DNA from 3 places in the Clostridium sp. 001 genome. Region 1 is predicted to be linked to each of the others. Evidence: riboswitches for the same ligand, from Rfam matches in the RefSeq annotation. Region 1 holds a riboswitch; each other region holds the start of a gene.

What was found. Region 1 has a riboswitch for glycine ahead of B5S50_RS15705 (amino acid permease). Riboswitches for the same ligand answer to the same signal wherever they lie in the genome.
Region 2: linked by a shared signal. The riboswitch ahead of gcvT (glycine cleavage system aminomethyltransferase GcvT) and the one ahead of B5S50_RS15705 (amino acid permease) in region 1 are both predicted to bind glycine.
Region 3: linked by a shared signal. The riboswitch ahead of B5S50_RS04510 (ACT domain-containing protein) and the one ahead of B5S50_RS15705 (amino acid permease) in region 1 are both predicted to bind glycine.

Annotation. Positions count from the first base shown of each region.
Region 1 covers NZ_CP020473.1:3,360,400-3,367,028, forward strand. The annotation lists gene B5S50_RS15685 (pyridoxal-phosphate dependent enzyme) at 1-452, opposite strand, end outside; partial or broken gene B5S50_RS21660 (LysR family transcriptional regulator substrate-binding protein) at 568-891, opposite strand; gene B5S50_RS21665 (LysR family transcriptional regulator) at 935-1,138, opposite strand; gene B5S50_RS15695 (TSUP family transporter) at 1,264-2,025, shown strand; gene B5S50_RS15700 (DUF1653 domain-containing protein) at 2,479-2,733, shown strand; glycine riboswitch at 2,993-3,079, shown strand; gene B5S50_RS15705 (amino acid permease) at 3,220-4,614, shown strand; gene budA (acetolactate decarboxylase) at 4,786-5,505, shown strand; gene B5S50_RS15715 (ABC-F family ATP-binding cassette domain-containing protein) at 5,535-6,629, opposite strand, start outside.
Region 2 covers NZ_CP020473.1:489,672-496,300, reverse strand. The annotation lists gene B5S50_RS02135 (NAD(P)-dependent oxidoreductase) at 1-243, shown strand, start outside; gene B5S50_RS21900 (hypothetical protein) at 487-558, opposite strand; gene B5S50_RS02125 (cell wall-binding repeat-containing protein) at 594-1,238, opposite strand; gene B5S50_RS02120 (lipopolysaccharide assembly protein LapB) at 1,445-2,401, shown strand; glycine riboswitch at 2,776-2,869, shown strand; gene gcvT (glycine cleavage system aminomethyltransferase GcvT) at 2,936-4,042, shown strand; gene gcvH (glycine cleavage system protein GcvH) at 4,059-4,439, shown strand; gene gcvPA (aminomethyl-transferring glycine dehydrogenase subunit GcvPA) at 4,445-5,788, shown strand; gene gcvPB (aminomethyl-transferring glycine dehydrogenase subunit GcvPB) at 5,788-6,629, shown strand, end outside.
Region 3 covers NZ_CP020473.1:1,005,502-1,012,130, forward strand. The annotation lists gene B5S50_RS04495 (response regulator transcription factor) at 34-873, opposite strand; gene B5S50_RS04500 (SDR family oxidoreductase) at 999-1,742, opposite strand; gene B5S50_RS04505 (methyl-accepting chemotaxis protein) at 1,793-3,859, opposite strand; glycine riboswitch at 4,096-4,185, shown strand; gene B5S50_RS04510 (ACT domain-containing protein) at 4,457-4,726, shown strand; gene B5S50_RS04515 (PFL family protein) at 4,745-6,103, shown strand; gene B5S50_RS04520 (HD-GYP domain-containing protein) at 6,276-6,629, shown strand, end outside.

The DNA.
Region 1 (6,629 bases):
GAGTTATAAGCTCCCCCACGGCAGAAGTTACCAGTTGAAGGCCATACTGCCTGATGGTAAGTAGGATCAAATTGACCAGTTACTAAACGTGGAACTAGACAAGCAAAGCTTGCCCCAACTTTGTGAGCTCCTGTTGGAAAGAACTTTCCTGCCATAGCAAAAATTCTAGCTTTAACACCTGAAATTTCAGGAGGAATTTCAATATAGTTTGGTAATTTGTTGTACAAACCACCTTTTGCTACAGGCTCATTATACCAGGAAATTCTAAATAAATTAATGGGATCTATGTCCCATAATCCTGTTTCTTTTAATCTAGATTTAATTTTTGCAGGCACCTTGCTGGAATCTTTCATTTGTGCTAGTGTTGGAATAATGATATTTTTTTCTTTGGCACTGGCTGCTGTTTTTTTCAATTGTTCTTCATTGATTGTTAAATCGATCAATTTATGCATCCTTTTTACCTCCTATTTATACAAGTTAAAATTAGACTAACTAGTTAGTCAACATATTCTATTCTTTAGTATATAATATTTTTTAGTATATGTCAAAAATAACCATAGAGATTGATTAATGAAATTTACTTTTATAAAATTTAATAGTGTAATCGATAAATCTCTTAGAGGCATTAGAAAGATATTGATTTTTGTTATAGGCAATAGAAACTCCTCGTTTTAGCATAGGACAATTTAGTTTGTAAAAGCGAAAATTTTGCGCATTTGGCGAATATTTAACCAGCGTATCTGAAATAAAAACAGCTCCAAGACCTTTTGAAGCAAATTCAAATGAAGTCATCTGTTGATTAAATGACATTTTTACAAAAGGTGTAATTTGATAATAATTAAAAATTGCTTTAGTTCTTCTAAAAATTTCATTGCTTGGTTCTAATAAAAGAAATGGAAGATCTTTTAGCTCATATAAGTCAACTGCAGATTGACTAGCAGAAAGATGCTGATTGTTTTTTTATTTGAGCAGAGATCATGCTGCATTTAGAAATTTTTTTACCTATTTCAAATAAAGATTGGCCAAGGTTATGTTCCAATTTGCGGATTGCAATACTTAAGGCAGGCTGTGTTATATATAAATTCTCTGCTGCCTTGGAGAAACTTCCGGATTTATATATATCGTAAACATAATTCATATTTTCAAACAAACTTTTCACCTCAGTATAAATTGAATTTATATGATAAGTAAAATATATAAATTTGATTATATATTAAAAAGTTGGTAATATCAATATTGTATGAATTTATGGGGAGGTTAGAAATGATTACATATATTATAGTATGCCCACTAGTTTTTATTGCGGGTTTTGTAGATGCAATTGCAGGCGGAGGAGGACTTATATCACTTCCGGCATATATGATTTCAGGTATTCCGGTTCATTTTGCTATTGGTACAAATAAAATGAGTTCTTGTATGGGGACAATTATAGCTACATGTCGCTATGCTAAAAATGGATATATAAAGCTGAAACTAGGAATTTGCAGTGCAGTCTGTGCTTTGATTGGGTCGCCACTTGGAGCTCTTATTTCCTTAAGAATAGAAGACTTCTATTTTAAAATTTTAATGTTGTTCATTTTGCCTATAACAGCATTTTATGTTTTACATAAGCATAATCTTGAAGATAATAAACAGGAAACATCAATTAGTTATAAAACTTACATAACATGTATGCTAATTGCATTTTTTTTAGGAGTCTATGATGGGTTTTATGGCCCAGGAACAGGAACATTTTTATTGTTATTATTGACGAGCATTGCAAATTTGAGTATGAATACTTCTGCAGGAATTACAAAGGCTATAAATTTATCATCAAATGTAGCTAGTTTAGTAACATTCATTATAAATGCAAAGGTATTTTTAGTTTTGGGTTTAGTCGCAGGCTTATTTAGTATTGCTGGAAATTACATTGGCTCTGGTTATTTTACAAAAAGCGGATCAAAAGTAGTACGTCCTGTAATTATAATTGTACTTACGATTTTTTTCATTAAAATATTAGTTGAGATATTATCCAAGCAATTATAATTCCAATTGAAAGTGCCGATAACACTAATCAATCCTAGAATGTTTATTTTGTTTTAGGAATATTGGATTCTAATTAACTCAACTTTCGCACATATAAACTTTTTTAATTAATAGTTAAGAATGAAGAATTAATAGTTAATGTGAATTTTTTTCCGTTACACTACAAAAAATCTTTGATTAAGCTTTTCACCACTCGTTTCTCTAAAACGAAACATTGCTGATTTATATAAATTAAAAGATTTTTTGCGACAGCTAAAAATCATCCTTTACTATTAATTTTTCATTATTAATTCTTAACTTGCGAAGCTTTGCTTCGCAAAGTTTTAAAACTGCGAAAGTTGAGTAATTAATATATTAGTAGGAAAAAGGTGCTAGTCTTTGCCAGATGGATTACTTTTTTCTTTGCTATTAATTTTTATGTGAATACCAAGAAATTTAAGGAGTGTGAAATATATGGACGAATTAGAAAAAAGAAAAATAGAATTACGAAATCATAAAGGAAAGATGGTTAGACACTTTAAAAATAAAAATTACTTAATATTAGATTTTGCAACACATACTGAGACAGAAGAAGAATTAGTTATATATAAAGCTCTTTACGGTAACTGCGGTGTATTCGCAAGACCAATAGACATGTTTGTTAGTGAAGTAGATCATGAAAAGTATCCTGAAGTAAGCCAAAAGTGGAGATTTGAATTAATTAAATAGAAAAGCATTTTCATTTCTCTAATTTTATTTAGTTTTAACTTAATATGGTCACTTTAGTATAAATACTTTTAGAAATTATGACTAAATATAATTTTTATTTATTAAAAGTGAAGAAGTTGTTGCAATTTTATTAAATATGTATTAGTATATAATAAAATTAATAATTCAGATGAAGATAGTGGGAGAGTTATGGCTTTTGCCATTCACCGAAGAAGTAAATCTTTCAGGTACCTATTTAATTATAGAGATGACCGCTATTGGATGAATCCTTGGAGAGACTCTTATTGAGCACCGAAGGAGAAAGTCGCAGGGCGAAACTCTCAGGTAAAAGGACAGGGGAAAGGTAACATATCTTATAAAAAGTAATACATAATCAATTACTTCATTTGGATCTTATCTATTCCCATTTGTATCTCCAATCATAAAATATTTATATAGGAAAAGGCATTTTTAGTACATGCTTTTTAACTAAGATGGAGGGATAAAATGGATCAATTAACATCAGAAAATCAAAATTTATCGAGAGGACTAAAAAATCGTCATGTCCAATTACTTGCAATTGGAGGTGCAATTGGTACTGGATTATTTCTTGGTTCAGGCAGGTCTATTCACTTGGCTGGTCCATCTATTTTATTTGCATATACTATAACAGGAATTATTTTATTTTTTGTAATGCGTGCCCTTGGCGAATTATTGCTTTCTAATTTAAACTACCATTCTTTTGTAGAGTTTGTGTACGATTATTTAGGAGAAGGAGCAGCATTTATTACTGGATGGACATACTGGTTCTGCTGGATTTCACTTGCTATGGCCGATGTAGCTGCCACTGGACTATATGTACAATACTGGATTCCCAATATACCTCGATGGGTGCCAAGCCTTATAGTTCTTGTAATTTTACTAATTATGAACCTTACTGCGGTGAAATTGTTTGGTGAAATGGAATTCTGGTTTGCATTAATTAAAGTTGTTGCAATTTTAGCACTTATTATAGTTGGTACATTTATGATTATTAAAGGATTTTCTACAAGTGCTGGTGCATCTAGCTTTTCAAACCTTTGGAGACATGGCGGTTGGTTACCAAATGGGGTAAATGGTTTTATACTTTCATTTCAAATGGTTGTGTTTGCTTTCACTGGAATCGAATTGGTTGGTTTAACAGCTGGTGAAACTGAAAATCCAGAGCATGTTATTCCAAGGGCTATTAATAACATTCCAATTAGAATTATTATTTTCTATGTAGGAGCACTTGCTGTTATTATGGGCATATATCCATGGAACTCAATTAATCCGGCTAAAAGCCCATTTGTACAGGTATTTGCCTCAGTTGGAATTGCAGCAGCGGCAAGCATTGTAAATTTTGTTGTACTAACATCAGCTGCATCTGCTTGTAACAGTGGTATTTTCAGTACAAGCCGTATGGTTTACTCTCTTGCTCAAGAAAAAAATGCACCTGATTCAATGAAAAAATTAACTTCTAACCATATACCTTGCAATGCTGCAATATTTTCTGCAGCCGTTATATTAATTGCAGTTATTTTAAACTATATCATGCCAGGTGAAGTATTTGTACTAATTACAAGTATATCAACATTTTGCTATATATATGTTTGGGCAATTATAGTTATCTGCCACATGAAATATCGTAAAACTAAACCTGAACTTGCTGCCAAGAATAAATTTAGAATGCCACTTTATCCAATCATGAACTATATAATTCTAGCATTCTTTGCTTTTGTTATAGTTACATTGGCACTTAATAATGAAACTCGTGTAGCTCTATTTGTAACACCTGTATGGTTTATAATGCTTGGGGTGATTTACAAGATATTTAAATCAAAAAAGGAAACTGGAGAAGACAGCAAAAGAAATTTAGCATAGGTTAACATTAAAGAAATTTATTCCTAAATGTTATGAATTTAAATTTTGCAGATTTGTAAATTTGATCAACCTTCTAAATGGTTTAAGCAAATGTGTTTAATTGTAGTGACAGATTCTAAGAGTAGAAAGTAGGAATTTGCTATGCTATAATGACATAGAGGTGAATGTAATATGGATGATGAGGTGAAAGTCCCAAACCATATATATCAAATGTCTACAATAAATGCACTTGTTTCGGGACTATATGATGGCTGTGTTTCATTATCTAAACTTCTAAAAAAAGGAAATTTTGGTATAGGTACTTTTAAAGGTCTAGATGGTGAACTAACTCTCTTAAATGGAACTTTTTATAGGACTAAACCTGATGGCAGTGTATACGTATGTTCCAAAAACGTATCCGTTCCTTTTGCTGTAGTCACTGAAATGGAGAATTATAACACTTATAATATTCAAAATTGTACTTCTTATGAAGATATAAGAAAAGAATTGGACAGCTTTATAGAAAGTAAAAATATATTTTATGCTTTCTATATGGAAGGTAAATTTAATTATGTAAAAACACGTACTGTTGTAAAACAGAATATGCCTTATAAGCCTATGGCTGAAGCTGTTAAAAATCAACCTATGTTTGAATATAATGATGTTGATGGATATGTGGTTGGATTTAGATGTCCCGATTATGTTGAAGGTCTTAATGTCCCTGGATACCACTTCCATTTTATAAATAAAGATAAGAAATTTGGTGGACATGTAAGCGAATTTTCTATTGAAAGTGTAAAGGCTTATGTACAGAATTGCTCTTGCTTTAGAATGGAACTTCCTAAAAATGAAAATTTTTACAATATGGAAGTGAAAGATAGAAACGATGAGATAACAAGTGTTGAAAAATAAAGTATTGATAGAAAAAACACTAGACAGTGTTAATAACAATGTCTAGTGTTTTTCTCTTGTTCAATTTTTTCATTGAGTTCATTTAGGTAAGTCCACCTGTCCATCTTTTCTTCTAATTCTTTTTCCAGTGAATTCTTTTCAGATAAGAGATCTTCAAGAAGTGCATAATCAGATGAAGCAGCTTCCATTTCTATTTTCTTTTCAGATATAGATTTTTCTAGATTTTCAATTACCTCATCTATTTTGTCAAACTCCATTTGTTCTGCATAGGTAAATTTTAAAGGCTTTTCTTTTTGCAACCTATAATTGTTTTTAGCTGTATTGTTCTTAGTGGTTATTTTTTCTTGTGGTATTTTTGCAGTTTCGTGAAAATGGGAGTAGTTTCCTGTATATTGAGCGATTTTACCATTTCCTTCAAAAGAAAATATTTTATCAACTGTTTTGTCAAGGAAGTATCTGTCATGGGATACAGCTATAACAGTTCCTTCAAAATCATTAATATAATCCTCTAGGATTGTAAGTGTTTCTATATCCAGATCATTTGTTGGTTCGTCCAGCAAAAGTACATTAGGATAATTCATCAGTATTTTTAGAAGGTATAATCTTCTTCGTTCCCCTCCTGAAAGTTTTCCAAGGGGAGTCCATTGAACTGAAGGTTCAAATAGAAAATTTTCAAGTACAGCAGAAGCACTTATTTTTTCACCCGATGAAGTTGAGGCATATTCTGATGTCCCACGTATGTATTCAATTACCCTTTCGTTCATATCCATATCAGAAATTCCCTGAGAATAGTATCCTATTTTTACTGTTTCACCTATATCTATAGTACCGCTGTCCGGCAGAATTTTTTGAGTTAAAATATTCATAAGAGTGGATTTACCACTTCCATTAGGTCCAATAATACCTATTCTATCATTATTTAGTACGTTATAAGTGAAATTTTTAATTAATGTTTTTTCACCAAAACTTTTGCTTATGTTATCCAGGTTTATGACTTTTTTACCGATTCTTGTACTCTGAAGGCTAATATTAAGTTTTGATTTATTTAAAGATGTACCTTCTGTAGTTAATTGTTCAAATCTTTCTATTCGGGCTTTTTGTTTTGTACTTCTTGCTTTTGCACC
Region 2 (6,629 bases), 1.7 Mb from region 1:
GGCCAGGGACCTAAGGCAAATATAGTAAACAATTCTGAAGGAATAGAAGTGAATTCCAGAGGACTTATACAGACAGATGATTCAGGAAGAACTACAAGGTCTGGAGTTTTTGCATCAGGTGATGTGGTGACAGGTGCCAAAACTGTTGTTGAAGCAGTAGAGGTTTCAAAACACCTTGTAAATGCTATGGAAGAATATATAAAGAGTATGGATAAGAAATATGAAGATTCAGATAAAAATTAAAAAATATTTTATAATCCAGATATAACTGTGTATTTTCTTGATAGACAGCCTAACCAATGGATTTAATATTTAAAACATCATTGAAAAGCTGCATTAGATGGAGGATTAACTTCAAGCTAATGTAGCTTTTTATTTAAAATACAACAAATTGTTATTTGGCACCTGACTCAATATTACTAGCTGTAGATTTTGACATAACCCCTGTCCCTCCTAAAATAAACCCCTTAGTCTTCTTATTTTGGCTTATGTGGCTATAAGGGATGACTGCGGAGTTATTAGTATTGGATAGCCCTTATATGCTGCAATTGAGGATATAGACAGAGCATCTGGGAAATTCTTTTCGGATGCTATTATAACTGGAGTACCTTAAGGTGCTTGGACGGCAGTGGATATCTGGCTTGCTGTTCCCTCTCTAGTCTGTCCCCAATATCTAGCAATGTTGTTTGTATTGAATCCTTGCAAATAAACCAGTCTTTAAGGGTGTGTGAAACTGCCACATTGCCATCTAAAATGTAGATATGTCCATCTTTGTCTAAATTGGATGCTATATAGTTTAAGGTATCTGATCTGTCATCCAGATTATCAACTAAAAGAATCTGGTAGTTTAACTTTTGTGCCAAGGTGGAACCTGCAAGAGCATCTGCAAATCCTTCACCAGAGGATATGATTACATTCTTCATAGTTGCACCATTATTATACTGCTTGGCATGATAAATTTTACCGTTCAAGTTTAGCTTAGCTGGGTGGAGTCTAGGATTTCCTCCTATATTTTGAAACAAATCTGGGTTACTTTCTGGAGTAACTGTCACAGTATGCCTACCGTTCACTAAATTGTCATAGGACATATTAGCGAGCAAATAGTTTTGTTCAATCATCGTTGAACATACAAATCCTGTTGGTGTTAATAGTGTGCCTTTATAATCATAAATTTGATTTAGTTCTGCTGTCTTTACAGTATTATAAGAAGTATGTGTACCAAAAGCTGGTGCAACCAATAAACCACAAACTATGCCAAAAGCTAGTAAATTTTTTATAATTATATATCAAAAAGGATTTTTTACATATATTTTCATAATAATAAAGTATTTTAATATAATGTAAATAAAAAGAGGAATTTTTAAGTTTTTGTAGAATGCTTAAAAATGAATTTTTTATTAAATATATCAGCTCTAGTTTTTTATAATGAAGGAAGGTAATTAATGTGATAGATGGAATTAAACATTTATCTACTAAAACAATTTTAATTATAATTTTAGTTGTAATTGTTGCAGGGTGTTCTGGATTTTATTATTTCAACAAGGTTAAGCCATATAATGATCTTTTGACGGCTGCAAATAAAGCTGTAACTACAGAAGATTACGATAATGCAATAAAGTTTTATACAGAAGCAGAGACTTATAAGAAAACTTCTGATGTTGATAAAAAGATACAACTTATGAGCGTTTTAAAGAAGTCAAAAGAAAATTATGAAGGTGCTGTGCAAAAAATGAAGAGCAAGGATTACCTAAGTGCAATTAATATTTTCAAGAAGGTAGATAAACAAGACCCTAAAAGATATAGTGATTCTCAAAATAAAATCAATGAGTGTAAAAAACTATATGTATCTGATAATTTAGCTAAGGCCAAAGATGATATAAAAAATAATAAGTTTGATGAAGCAAGTATTTGTTTAAATAACATATTTAAGCTTGATGCTAATAATTCTGATGCGAAAAAACTTGAGGGTGATATTGCGGATGGTCAAAAAAAGAAAGATCAAACTGAAGCAGCTGAAGCTTCTACAGGAGTTCCTTCAGCAAGTGGATCAGTAACCTTTGATCAGGCATTGTCTATGGTCTTGAAAGCTGAATTTCCTGATGGCAAATACGCAGTAATTAAGAATGATGATGGAACGAATTTGTATGCAAGTCTTGATTCTACTGCAGTAATTAAAAATGAGGTTAAGTGTATGGCAGATTATCGCGGTAAAACAATTTCTTATGATAGTAAAGAATCTAAACCTATAGAAGCATATTTTAATAGTAATTCATCTACTACAAAGAATGGCTATGAATTTTATCTTACTTTAGGAGGTCATACGAGAGATGGATATTATGTTGAGGCTTCTACAGGCAAACTATATAAACATGATATGGGAAATGTACACAGTATCAACTAGAACTTTTAGATATAGGTGAGTATAATTTAACTACCACCTGATTAAATCAGGTGGGGAAAAGTCAGTTAGTAATAGTGTTATTAAAGATATAGAAAACAAGTTTAACAAATAGACAGACGTTAATACAGATAAAGTTAGTTTATTTGTTGCATTTGCTAGGTCAGCTTTACATTGTAAATTGATCAACTTTGTTATTTAAATAACAAAAGATATTTTTATTGAAATTCCATATTCTAAGGTGTATATTAATAATGTAGTAAAAAGTATATAAATTGGATGAATATAGTGCGAGATAACATCTAGTTGTTAACCGAAGAAGCAATGATATACCGCCACGGCTATATCAAAAACTCTCAGGTAGAAGGAGCGCTGTAGGACAAAACTCTGAAAAATCTGCTATAAAAGCAGTACCAAAGGTGAAAGATATTTAATATCGAAACTCTCAGGTAAAAAAACAGAGGATATGTGGACTATTAGGTAAATAGTCTCCATATCCTTTTTTAATGCATAAAAATATGAAGGAGGTCTTATGTTATGGAAGAATTAAAGAAAACTCCGCTGTTTGATTCTTATGAGAAATACGGTGCAAAAATAATAGATTTTGCAGGATGGGATATGCCAGTACAATTTGAAGGCATAACAGCTGAGCACCAAGCAGTACGTAAAAAAGCAGGATTGTTTGATGTCTCACATATGGGAGAAGCAGATATAACAGGAAAAGATGCACTAGAATTTGTTCAAAATTTAATAACAAATGATGCATCTAAGATTAAAGAAAACCAAATATTATATACACCTATGTGCTATCCAGAAGGTGGAATAGTGGATGATATACTTGTTTATAAATTTACAAATGAGCACTTTTTTCTCGTAATAAATGCTGCAAATACGGATAAAGATATTGATTGGATGATGAAAAATAAGGGAAATTTTCAGGTAGATATAAAAAATATATCTCCTTCAATTATACAGCTTGCAATTCAGGGGCCAAATGCGCAAAAAGTACTTCAAAAATTAACGGATACAGACTTAGATAACATCAAGTTCTATTTCTTCAAAAAAGATGTACTAGTTGCAGGAAAAAAATGCTTGGTTTCAAGAACAGGATATACAGGAGAAGATGGATTTGAAATTTATTCAGGAACTGAAAATGCAGAGTATCTGTGGGATAAAATACTTGAAACAGGTAAGGAAGATGGCATAAAACCAGTAGGACTTGGTGCAAGGGACACTTTGAGATTTGAAGTTAGCTTGCCCCTTTATGGAAATGAATTGTCTAAATCAATTACACCTCTTGAAGCAGGTATAGGAATTTTTGTCAAATTAGATAAAGACAATTTCATAGGTAAGGATGCTCTTGTAAAGCAGAAAAAAGAAGGACTAAAGAGAAAAATAGTGGGTTTTGAAATGAAGGAAAGAGGAATTTCAAGGCACGGATATGAAGTTTTTGCAGAGGATAAGAAAATAGGAGAAGTAACCACTGGATATCGCTCGCCTTCTTTAAATAAAAATATAGGTTTTGCTTTAATTGATTCTAAATATGCATCCATTGGAACTTCTATTTCTATAAAGGTGAGAAATAAGCTTTTGAAAGCCGAAGTGGTTAGTAAAAAATTTTATAATAAAAATTATAACAAATAGTGAGGGGGATTTATAAATGAAAACTTTAAAGGAATTATTGTATTCAGAAGATCATGAATGGATAAAAGTTGATGGAGACAAAGCCTATATAGGTATTACGGATTTTGCACAGGATTCTTTAGGAGAAATTGTTTTTGTGGAACTTCCTGAAGTGGATTCAGAATTCTCAAAAGGTGATGTATTTGGAACAGTTGAATCTGTAAAAGCAGCCTCAGATTTGTGTATACCAGTTTCAGGTAAGGTGTTAGAGGTAAATGAGGAACTTGTAGATAGGCCTGAAGGTCTAAATGAAGATCCTTACAAAAATTGGATAATTTCAATTGAAGTATCAGATGAAGCTGAATTGAAAGACTTACTTGATGCAGCAAACTATGAAAAAATATGTGATAAGGAGTGATTTATATGCATCCTTATTTACCGCTTACAGAAGAAGACAAGAAAATTATGCTGGAGAAAATAGGAGTAAGCAGCATAGATGATCTGTTTTCCGATATACCAGAAAGCGTTCGTTTAAATAGAAAATTGAATATAAATGATGGAATGTCTGAGCTTGAAGTGGAGTCTTACATTAAGGACATTGCAAAATCAAATAAAAGCTGTGATGATCTAACATGCTTTTTAGGTGCAGGAGTTTATGACCACTATATACCTTCTGTGATAAAACACATAACGTCAAGGTCTGAGTTTTATACCGCCTATACTCCTTATCAAGCTGAAATAAGCCAGGGTACACTTCAGACTATATTTGAGTACCAGACGGTTATGGCTAATTTAACAGGTATGGAAGTTTCAAATGCTTCAATGTATGATGGAGCTACAGCTTGTGTAGAAGCAGCACAAATGGCTGCAAATGTAACAAGACGTAAAAATATAGTTGTTTCAAAAACTTTAAATCCTGAAGTTAGAAAGGTACTTAAAACCTATTTGAGATTTAAAGATTTAAATCTAATAGAAATAGATGAAGCAGGTGGAGTTACTGATATAGACAAACTTAAAGGTGAGATTAATAAGGATACAGCAGCAGTTATAGTTCAAACACCAAATTTTTTAGGACTAATAGAAGAGCTGCAGGATGTGGAAAAGTATGTTCACGATAATAAATCCCTTTTAATAGTATTTTGTGATCCTATTTCTCTTGGAATACTAAAGAGTCCTGGAGAGTATGGAGCAGATGTAGTTGTAGGTGAGGGACAATCTCTTGGAAACAGCATGAATTATGGAGGTCCTTATCTTGGATTTTTAACTACTACTAAAAAATATATGAGAAAGATTCCAGGAAGAATTGTAGGTGAAACTACGGATTCAGAAGGTAAGAGAGGCTATGTGCTAACACTTCAGGCAAGAGAACAGCATATAAGACGTGAAAAGGCTTCTTCAAATATATGCTCTAATGAAGCATTAAATGCACTGACAGCACTTATATATTTAACTACCCTAGGTAAAAAGGGAATTAGAGAAGTAGCTTACCAGAATGTTCAAAAATCTCATTATGCATTTAAAAAACTTACTGAAAATGGAAAATACAAAGCTGTATTTGACAAGCCATTTTTTAATGAATTTGTAGTTACTTCCAAAAATTCAGTACAAGATGTAAATAAAACACTACTTGAAAATAAAATATTAGGTGGATATGATCTGGAGAAAAAATATCCTTCTTATAAAAATTCCATGCTTTTATGTGTCACTGAAAAGAGGACAAAGCATGAAATTGATAAATTAACTTCTGTATTGGAGGGAATTGAGTAATGAAAGAGTATAACAAACTTATTTTTGAACTTTCCAAAGAAGGCAGAAAGGCATACTCCCTTCCTAAATGTGATGTACCAGAAGAAGGCATTGAAAAATTGCTGCCTGAAGAATTTATAGGCAAAGAGGAGCCTGAGCTTCCAGAAGTAAGTGAAGTAGATGTAATAAGACATTTTACACTGCTTTCCAATAAAAACTTTGGTGTGGATACGGGATTTTATCCTCTTGGTTCCTGTACTATGAAGTATAATCCTAAAATAAATGAAGATATGGCAGATTTTAAGGAGTTTACGCAGCTTCACCCTTATCAGCCAGAAGAGACTACCCAGGGAGCTTTAAGACTTATGTATGAATTAAGTCAAAAACTTGCTGAAATAACAGGCTTTGAAACTGTATCCCTCCAGCCGGCAGCAGGAGCTCATGGAGAACTTTCAGGACTTATGATTATAAAAGCTTACCATGAAAAAAGGGGAGATTTTAAGAGAAAAAAGATTATAGTTCCTGATTCAGCTCATGGTACAAACCCAGCTTCAGCTTCCTGTGCAGGGTTTGAAATAATAGAAGTGAAATCATATGATGACGGAACAGTGGACATTGAATCTTTGAAATCCATATTAAGTAATGAAGTAGCAGGACTTATGCTTACAAATCCTAATACACTTGGACTTTTTGAAAAAAATATTATAGAAATAGCTAGACTTGTCCATGAAGCAGGGGGACTTCTTTACTATGATGGTGCTAACATGAATGCCAATATGGGAAAGACAAGACCTGGAGATATGGGATTTGATGTATGTCATATGAACCTTCACAAGACTTTTTCAACACCTCACGGCGGTGG
Region 3 (6,629 bases), 2.3 Mb from region 1:
CACAATATTATTTTTTTATTGTCAAAAGAAACATTACCTTTCTTTATTTATCTTCATTTTCATTTTAATATTTAATTTATCCATTAAATAATCTTTATCTGTTCCATCATCAGGAAAAATAACATAGCTGCATTTAAGATCGTATTCACTATACTTTTCATTCATAATTTTTATTTTATTGTAAGCACATTCCATCTGATGAACAATTGAAACAATTTTTCTATAATTACAGTCTGGAACTACACTTATAAAAGTAGATAATCCATATTTTTCAAATAAATCTGGTACCTTAAAAAGACTTCTCAATTTTTCATAAACTAAATCAAGTAAAATAAGATAACTGTCTTTTACTTCTATTTTCTCATCTTGTTCTGTATAGTATTTTTTTACTAAGCTTACCATGGTAATTGAAAGCTTTTTATTTTGTGCCCCACATTTCACAATTTGTCTGGCAATATACTCTTGAAAATTCAAGTATACTATTTCTTCTGGTCTATCTGAATTTCTACTAGATTTTATGAGTTTCGTTATTCTTTTAACTAAATTTTTACTATTGAAAGGTTTTAATATATACTCTGAAGTACCTTCTTTTATACCTTTTATAAATGCTTCTCTAGAATTTAATTTTGTAAGTATCATTACAGGAATGTTTAATTTTTTAGCCTTTATCTTTTTAAGTACTTCAAATCCATCTTCAGTGCTTAATCCCACTTCAAGTATTATCAAATTTATTTCTTCTTTTTTATCATATAATCTATTAAAGAACTCAAAGGAATTTCCACATTCATATACCCCAATCCCCGCATCTTCCAATACGCGTCTCACCCTATATCTTACATATATCATATCATCTAATATTATAACTTTGTTCATAATTATTCATCCTATAACATCAATATTTTAACCATCCCTTTTATTAAAATTAATTTTTTCCATATTCTATTTATCGTCCACTACTGCTATTATTTTATATGTATATTACACTAAAGGTTCATTTCTCATATCATTCCGCCATCTACGGTTATTATCTGTCCTGTTATGTATTCAGATGACTCACCTGCCAAAAAGCATACAGTTTTTGCTATGTCTTCACATTGTCCAAATTTGCCCATAGGTATATCTTCCATTAAGTTTTTCTTCTCATCCTCTTTTAACCAGGAGTTCATTTCCGTATCAATTACCCCTGGTGCAACTGCATTTACCCTTATATTCGAAGGTGCCATTTCCTTCGCAATAGATTTTGTAAAAAGATTTATTCCCCCTTTAGATGCAGAATAAATGGATTCACAAGCAGCACCTACATTTCCCCACATAGAAGAAATATTTATTATAGATCCTGCTTTTTTAGAAATCATATGTTTTAATACAGAGTGAGTACAATTAAGTACCCCCTTTAAATTCACATCTATAATAGAATTCCATTCATCTTCTCTCATATCTATAAAAAGTCCTATTTTAGAAATTCCTGCATTATTAACAAGTATATCTACTTTTCCCATTTTACTTAATGCATATTGCACCATTCTTTCAGCATTACTATATAAACTAACATCTCCTTGTACTACCATTCCTACGGAACCAACTTGTTTTACCATATCTAGAGTTTGATAAGCCCCTTTTTCATCTTTTTTATAATTTATTACTACATTTGCACCGCATTTTGCTAAATTTATAGCAATACTTCTTCCTATTCCTCTGGAAGCTCCTGTTACTATTGCTACTTTTCCGCCTAAATTTTCCATAATGATTTTATCCTTCCTACATTAACATAAAATTTACTTTTCAATTAATATTATACATTAAATTTACTTAAAATGTGAAGAAGCTCCTCAGACCCACTTGCATTTCTCATAGTATACAAAGATATGGCCCTATTTTCATTTGCTATTTCATCTATATTATCTGATATATCTACGGATGCTTTAGTTCCATCATTTGAAGAACCCACTATAATACACATTATTTTAGTTATTACTAAAAAAGACTCATCTACATTTTCCATAAGCCCACAAACCTTTTTTAATACAGATTCAAATCTCATTCCGTCTTTTTCATAATCTTTGCTTATGTCTACCATTTTTCTGTAATCCGACAAAATATTTTCCTCTAAAATTTTCAATACACTTTCAGCTGATTTTGAGAGTTTTTCTACCGATTTTAAAGCACTTTTTACATTTAATTGTATATTGCTTACCATATCAGAAGATTGCATAGCTAATTTTCTTACCTCTTCTGCCACCACCATAAATCCCCTGCCATATTCGCCAGCCCTTGCGGCTTCTATATTGGCATTTAATGCTAATATATTTGTTCTATCTGATATAGTTTTTATTTCCTCAGCCATTATAGAAATATTTTTTACTACTTTCACATTTTCCAGTGCATGTCTTAATTCATCACTATACTGTGTATAATAATTTTCAAAGTCATGCTTTGAGCTTTCCGTATCTTTTTTAATATTTAAAGCCCTTTCCCTTATGTTTTTTGCAAGAGCCAAGCCTTGATTTGCCTCTTTTGCTAAGTTTTTTATTTCATGCTTTACATTTGATATCTTTTGGTTCACTTCTTCTATAGAAGATAAGTTCTCCTGCATATTAGAACATATTTGTGAAGATTCATCTGAAACCAATTTTATTTCCGAATGCGATTTTTCAAACATTTTATTTACATTATCCGCAGCTTCCAAAGCTTCTCCGCTTTTTAGTTTTACTTGTTCTATAATATACTCTATTTCATTCATTGCATAGTTTAATGCTGAAGCCGTATCTCCAAATTCATCTCTTTTGTCAATTTGTATTCTGTAGTTTAAATTAAACTTTGATAATTCCAGAGCATACTTTCTTATTTTATGTAGTGGTTTTTTTATAGTTCCGGCTATAAATAACCCTATAAAGAATCCTATCAAAATAAATAGAACAGTTATCATAATTATTTTGTATTTTAACATATTTACTTCACTAAATATTTCACTCTTATCTATAGTAAGCCCTAACGACCAATTTAAGTCAGCTATTGGTGTATAGGCCATAAACATATCTTCATTATCTTTTTTATAGTATCCCGAACCACTTTTACCTATTATCATATTTTTTTCTAAAGTTGCCAGTTCATTTAAAGAATGATCTTTTTTTTCATCTTCTATAGTATTATCTTTATTTAACACCAGTTTCAAATCCTTATGTGCTACCTTAACCCCTTCCTTATTTATTATAAAGCAGTATCCACTTTTACCCAGCTTTTCATTTTGAACTAATTTATTTAAACTTTCCATACTTATATTTGAAAATAATACTCCTACAACTTTCTCATAAGAATCTTTTATTGGAACTGCCACCGCCATTATTTGCTGCCCATCCGTATTCATCACTGGATCTGAAATAGATATTTTTCCACTTAACGCATTTTTAAGGTAGTAATTCTTGGTATCCTCTAAATTAGCTTTAGTCTTTTCACCAGTTTGCATATAAATCATACTCTTTGAATCCATCACATTTAAGTTCACATATCCTAATTGTTTTGCTCTCATCTTAAGAAGAGGTATCTGTATTGAAGTATTCATGGATTTTATAATATCATTTGATGCTAACTCTTCAATTGCTTTAACATCCTGTTTTAAAGTTGCATCTATGAGTTTAGAAGATTCTATTGCTCTACTTTCAAGCGAAGATTTTATACTATCTTCCATAGCTCTATAAGCACTGTAATAAGATGTCATTCCTAATATACTGCATATCAATATTATAAGTATTCCAATCTCACAAACTATCTTCACTCCCACACTGTTTAAAAAAGATAGATTAAACTTTTTCTTCTTACCAAAAAATAACTCTGAGACGCTTAAAAATAATTTTTTTAACATAAAATTCCTCCAGTATATAAATTTACATTAATCATATTTTTTATTTTAATGTAGTATTTTTAAGCTGTTGTTAAATAGAACTTTTTTTAACGTAAATTTAACCTATGATAACCAACATGTATATTCCAATAAAATTTACAATAATATATTTGAATTGGCTTTTTTAATATGATATAATTGTGATAATTTAAAAGGGTCGGATGAAAATAGTGGGATTAAATTTTTAAACCGTTATTAGACGAACCTCTGGAGAGACTCTTATGAGCACCGAAGGGGAAAGCCAAAGTTGGGTGAAACTCTCAGGTACAAGGGACAGAGGATTTTATACAAAATGATAATTATTGACTCAATTAATAGTTATTGTTTAAAATCTTATTTTCCAGAGACTAATTTAATTTGGTCTTTTTTTTTATCCGATGACTACCTGCTCTAATACTTCCACTTCTCCAAGTAGAAGTAAAGAGCAGCTACGTCCCTGGATAGTGATTTCTAAGCATCATGTGGAGTTAAAACTCCACCTCATGCCAAGAACTCTGTTTATAATTGCTAATAATAGAATTAATCAATACAAACTATTTAAAGGAGATGGATTATAAAATGAAGTCATTTATAACTGTACTTGGAGAAGATAAAACTGGTATTATTTACAAGGTAACTTCTGTACTATTTGAAAATAACATAAATATTTTAGACATAAACCAAACTCTCATAGAAGGCTATTTTACAATGGTAATGCTAGTGGATTTATCAAAAATGAAAACAGATTTTGTAGAACTAAAGAATGATCTTGAAAATAAAGCTAAAGAAATAGGAGTTGTCATTAAGCTTCAACGAGAAGACATATTCACTTCTATGCACCAAATTTAAACTAAGGAGTTGAGTTAAATGATAAATACTAAAGACATTATGGAAACCATAAACATGATTGACAAAGAAAATCTAGACATAAGAACCATAACTATGGGTATCTCTCTTTTAGATTGTATAGATAGTGATGGAAAAAAAGCAAGAACTAAAATTTACGATAAAATAACTAAACATGCTGAAAACCTAGTAAAAACTGCCAAGGGGATTGAAACAGAATATGGTATACCCATAATACATAAAAGAGTATCCGTTACACCTATTTCACTCATAGCCCAGGCAAGCTCTGATAAAAGTTATGTAGAATATGCCAAAATTTTAGATAAAGCTACCCAAACTTTAGGTATTGACTTTATTGGAGGTTTTTCAGCACTTGTACATAAAGGTTATACTAAAGGTGACAAAATACTTATAGAGTCCATTCCAGAATCTCTAGCTGTTACTGAAAAAGTCTGCTCTTCTGTAAATGTAGGAACTACAAAAGCAGGAATAAACATGGATGCAGTAAAAGATATGGGAAGAATAGTAAAGGAAACTGCCTATCTCACTAGAGAAAATGAGAGTATAGGTTGTGCAAAGTTAGTAATATTTTCAAACGCGGTAGAAGATAATCCTTTCATGGCAGGAGCATTTCATGGAGTTGGAGAAGCTGATTCCATAATAAACGTAGGTGTTAGTGGTCCTGGCGTTGTAAAATGTGCTCTAGAAGAAGTTAAGGGACAAAATTTCAATGTAGTTGCAGAAACAATAAAAAAGACAGCTTTTAAAATAACAAGAATGGGTCAATTAGTTGCTGGAGAGGCTTCAAAAAGATTAAATGTTCCTTTTGGTATAGTAGATTTATCCCTTGCACCTACACCTGCTGTAGGAGACAGTGTTGCAAGAGTTCTTGAAGAAATGGGCCTTGAAAGCTGTGGATGCCCAGGTACTACTGCTGCTCTAGCATTATTAAATGATGCAGTTAAAAAAGGAGGCATAATGGCAGCATCTCAAGTTGGAGGATTGAGTGGTGCATTTATACCTGTAAGTGAGGATGAAGGTATGATAAGTGCAGTAAACTCAGGGTCCCTTAACCTTGAAAAATTGGAAGCAATGACTTGTGTATGTTCTGTAGGTCTTGACATGATAGGTATACCTGGTGATACTCCTGAATCCACTATATCTGCCATAATAGCAGATGAATCTGCTATTGGAATGATTAATAATAAAACAACTGCCGTAAGGGTAATTCCTGTCTATGGCAAAAATGTTGGAGATGAAGCAAATTTTGGAGGACTTCTTGGAAAAGCACCTATAATGCCTGTAAGTAAATTTTCAAGTGAAAGTTTCATAGCTAGAGGTGGAAGAATTCCTGCTCCAATTCATAGCTTTAAGAATTAGATTTTACACTTAGAAACCCCATATATTCTTCATGTTGAATATAAGTTTAAATATAGGTATAAATAAAATTTAATTTTATTGTAAACATGTTTAGAAATACAATAATATTACGATAACATATACATAGTTACTATATATTGCTATTCTAATGATTTATATGAGGTGAGATAGTATGTTGTCAAAAAAGAAATTAGTTCGAATAAGCGAATTAGAACCAGGAATGATATCAGCAAGTGATATAACCTTTGAAAATAAAATGCTGTTAGCTAAAGATATTGCCATTACGGAATCGGCTATAGAAAAGCTAAAACAAAATATTATTGTAGATGAAGTAGAAATTTACGTAGAAGATACTTCCGAAGATCCTTTAACCGCTAAAATCGAAACTGTAGAAGAACTTGAGAATACTTTTAATGAATTTTCTTACAATTTGGAAAATATATTTGATACTATATCTAATTTAAAAGCTCCTGAAATAAAGGAAGTAAGAACTTTTTCAGAAAAAATACAGGAAGAGTTTAATTCT